One region of the Noviherbaspirillum sp. ST9 genome, then DNA from elsewhere that is predicted to be linked to it. Evidence: predicted binding sites of a transcription regulator. Region 1 holds the regulator's gene; the other holds the start of a gene.
The links. The regulator sigma-54, encoded in region 1, starts transcription at its own class of promoters, with help from an activator protein. The targets are predictions, from matches to a motif close to TGGCANGNAANCTGCTTT.
Positions count from the first base shown of each region.

Region 1 (2,201 bases):
GTGCTGGAATTGCAACGTATCGACGACAAGCCGCTTTCCAAGGCTGAAATCGACAAGCGGCTGAACACGCTCCTCGCCGAATTGCAGATCGAGCGCCTGCGCGAAAACCAGGCGCTCTCGCTCTCGGGCGGCGAGCGCCGTCGCGTCGAGATCGCGCGTGCCCTGGCGACCAACCCGCGCTTCGTGCTGCTCGACGAACCGTTTGCGGGCGTGGATCCGATCGCGGTCATCGAAATCCAGCGCATCGTGCGCTTCCTCAAGGAACGCGGCATCGGCGTGCTGATTACCGACCATAACGTGCGGGAGACCTTGGGCATTTGCGACAGAGCCTATATCATCAACCAGGGCTCAGTCCTGGCAAGCGGCCGTCCTGACGACATCATTGCAAACGAGTCGGTGCGGCGCGTGTATTTGGGTGAACACTTCCGGATGTGACGGAAGAAGACCAGAACGTATGAAACAGACACTCCAACTTCGAATCTCGCAACATCTGGCGCTGACGCCCCAGTTGCAACAGTCGATCCGCCTGCTGCAGCTGTCGACGCTCGAGCTGCACCAGGAGCTGGAACAGATCCTCTCGGACAACCCGATGCTGGAGCGGGTCGACGATCCCCTCGACCATTCCGTTCGCCTGCTTGCTGACGGCGCCATCAGCGCATCCCCGACGGCAAACGGCAGCACGACGGAAGCACCGGCAGCGGAAGGCAGCAGCAGCGCGTCTTCATCCGAAGAACCCGAAGGTGCGTTTGAAGGTGGCAACGCAGAGGGATCGGATGCCAGCTCCGGCGACAGCGACTGGAGTTTCGACGACGTCGCGCGCACCTCAAAGGCGCCCGAAGACGACGACGCACGCCCTCAGCTCGAGGCCCACGAAGTCACACTGCGCGAGCACCTGCTGGAGCAGATGCGCGTCACTGTGCGCGAGCATCGCGACCGCGCACTCGTCGAACTGATCATCGACGCGCTCAATGACAACGGCTACCTTGAAGAACCGCTCGAGGAAATCCACGCACGTCTGCCGGAAGAGCTCGGGATCGAACTCGAGGAACTCGCCGTCGCACTGAAACTGGTCCAGAGCTTTGAGCCCGCAGGCGTCGGTGCACGCAATGCATCCGAGTGTCTTGCAATCCAGATCCGTCGCTTTCCGAAAATTGCGCTCGTGACGCGCCGCCGCGCGCTGGACATCGTCGAAAATCATCTCGCCCTGTTCGCGCAGCGCGACTTCAACAAGCTGAAGAAGGCACTCGACTGCGACGAAGAAGACCTGCGTGAGGCGCAGGCGGTCATCCGCAGCTGCAATCCGCACCCCGGCGCGCTGTTTGCCTCGGATGCGTCCGATTACGTCGTCCCCGACGTCATTGTCAAGAAAACAAAGAACGGCTGGCAGGTTTTCCTCAACCATGACGTCATGCCGCGCCTGCGCGTGAATGCCCTCTACGCCAACATCCTCAAGCAGAGCAAGGGTGAGGGGTCGCTTACTTCGCAGCTGCAGGAAGCCAAGTGGCTGATCAAGAACATGCGCCAGCGCTTCGACACGATCCTGCGCGTCGCCCAGGCGATTGTCGACCGCCAACGCAATTTCTTCTCCCATGGCGCCGTCGCCATGCGCCCTCTTGTCTTGCGTGAAATTGCTGATACACTGGGTTTACACGAGAGTACTATTTCTCGTGTGACAACTCAAAAGTACATGCTGACCCCCCATGGCATGTTCGAGTTGAAGTACTTCTTCGGCAGCCACGTCGCCACAGAAGCGGGGGGCGAAGCTTCATCGACGGCAATCCGCGCGCTGATCAAACAATTGATAGGAGCAGAAGACCCCAAGAATCCATTCTCAGACAGCAAAATTGCGGATATGTTGGGGGAGCAAGGCATGGTCGTGGCACGACGTACCGTCGCGAAGTATCGCGAAGCCCTGAAAATCCCTCCAGTCAATCTGCGCAAATCCCTGTAGCTTTCGTGTTGTAGTGTAGTTGCTGTGTTCGGCGTAGCTCGACTACGCGGGCACGTGCGAACCTCCAGCGACGCCATCCATAGGAGCGCTGTATGAATCTTACAATCAGTGGACATCACCTCGAACTGACACCGGCCATCCGCGAATATACGGAAACCAAGCTGGAACGCATCATCCGCCATTTCGACCATGTCATTGATATCGCAGTCATCTTGGGTGTGGAAAAACCGTCAGAAAAGGAAAAGAGACA
Region 1 covers NZ_JBLWFR010000004.1:503,522-505,722, reverse strand. The annotation lists gene lptB (LPS export ABC transporter ATP-binding protein) at 1-435, shown strand, start outside; gene ACNOHI_RS11545 (RNA polymerase factor sigma-54) at 455-1,951, shown strand; gene hpf (ribosome hibernation-promoting factor, HPF/YfiA family) at 2,044-2,201, shown strand, end outside.

Region 2 (2,201 bases), on a different contig from region 1:
CATTGCGCAAGCCGGACTTGATCCTTCGCAGCCGCTCGATCTTGCTCTGCACGTTACGCGGCTCAAGGGAATGATTTATCCGGAACGCTTTGTGCGGGATTTCCGCTTCGCCTATCGCTTGCCCGAGCGTTTTGTCACGATCCCTCCCAGCGAGGAAAAGTCGTGGATGCCGGCATGGAAGCAGCGCTGGCCGGAACTCGCCATCGTGGCAGCGGCGCTTGTGCTGCTCTTTGCCGCCTTGTCGAAGCCGGCCATCCTCGCCGCCGATGCGCGCCGCTTTGCCTGGTTCCGTGCGGGATTCCTGGCCTTCACGCTGCTCTTCATCGGCTGGTACGCGCAGGGCCAGCTGTCCATTGTCACGCTGACCGGCATCATCCACGCCGTGAAGGAGGGGGCCAGTCTTGCGTTCCTGATGTACGACCCGGTGTCCATCCTCATCTGGGCCGCCGTGGGACTGTCGCTTTTCGCGTGGGGACGCGGCACCTTCTGCGGATGGCTGTGTCCCTTCGGCGCGCTGCAGGAGCTCACGGGAAAACTCGGGCAGTGGGGGCGGCTTCCGCAAGTGCGGCTCCGCCAGCGGACCGATGCGCGCCTTCGGTTGGTGAAATATGGTGTGCTCGCTGTTCTTGTCTGCAGCGTATTCGTGTCGGAACGGGCGACCGGATTCCTCGTCGAAGTCGAGCCCTTCAAAACAGCAATCACGCTCGGCCTCCAGCGCCATTGGCCGTATGTCCTGTATGCGACGGCCCTGCTTGCCGCCAGCGCCGTCTGGTACAAGTTCTTCTGCCGCTATCTCTGTCCGCTGGGTGCCGGCCTTGCGCTGTTCGGCCGGGTGCGCCTGTTCGATTGGCTCCCGCGCCGGAACGAATGCGGCAAACCCTGCCAGACCTGCCGCCATCGCTGTGACTACTCCGCCATCCAACCCGACGGCGGCATCCGCTATGACGACTGCTTTCAGTGCATGGACTGCGTCGTCATCCATCAAAGCGACGAACGCTGCGCGCCATTAATCCTTGAGAAGAAGCGCCGCGTCGCCATTCCGGTCAAGGCTGCCTGATCATTTGCGGACAGCAACTGTGATGCAGAGTGTGACAGTGACATCACGACTGCTCAAAAACGTGACAGGTGTTTGTGTCTCCGAAGTCGAAATCCTTATGTTTTTACGGGTATTCAGGCTTTTCGACGCATGGCACGCCACTTGCGAAGTGTCATGTGTCCCGGCAAAGAACGCCGGATCACACAACTTCCACAATCACAATCGGAGGACGGCATGAATCTCGCAGACATCACCAAGCTCGGCATCAAGAATCCTTTCAAGCAGCGCTATGACAATTTCATCGGCGGCAAATTCGTTGCGCCGACCAAGGGTGAATACTTCCAGAACATCAGCCCGGTCATCGGCCAGGCCTTCTGCGAAGTGGCACGCTCCACCGAAGAAGATATCGACCTCGCCCTCGACGCGGCCCACGCCGCGAAGAAGGCATGGGGCAAGACATCCCCGACCGACCGCGCGAACATCCTGAACAAGATCGCCGATCGCATGGAAGCCAACCTGCAGCTGCTGGCGACCGCAGAAACTATCGACAACGGCAAGCCGATCCGCGAAACCATGGCCGCCGACATCCCGCTCGCCATCGACCACTTCCGCTACTTCGCCGGCTGCATCCGCGCACAGGAAGGTTCCATCGCGCCGATCGACTCCGAAACCTACGCCTACCACTTCCATGAGCCGCTGGGCGTCGTCGGCCAGATCATCCCCTGGAACTTCCCGATCCTGATGGCCGTGTGGAAGCTGGCCCCGGCACTGGCCGCAGGCAACTGCGTGGTCCTCAAGCCCGCCGAGCAAACCCCGGCATCGATCATGGTCCTGATGGAACTGATCGGCGACCTGCTGCCGCCTGGCGTGATCAACGTCGTCAACGGCTTCGGCCTCGAGGCAGGCAAGCCGCTCGCCACCAGCAAGCGCATCGCCAAGATCGCCTTCACCGGCGAAACCGGCACCGGCCGCCTGATCATGCAATACGCCGCGCAGAACATCATTCCCGTCACGCTGGAACTCGGCGGCAAGTCGCCCAACATCTTCTTCGCGGACGTGATGGAAGCGGACGACGACTACTTCGACAAGTGCCTGGAAGGTTTCGCGATGTTTGCGCTGAACCAGGGCGAAGTGTGTACCTGCCCGTCGCGCGTGCTGGTGCAAG
Region 2 covers NZ_JBLWFR010000010.1:56,579-58,779, reverse strand. The annotation lists gene ACNOHI_RS21565 (4Fe-4S binding protein) at 1-1,057, shown strand, start outside; gene adh (aldehyde dehydrogenase) at 1,271-2,201, shown strand, end outside.
Region 2: adh (aldehyde dehydrogenase) is a predicted target of sigma-54. The motif match lies at 1,188-1,205, and genes of this name have one in related genera.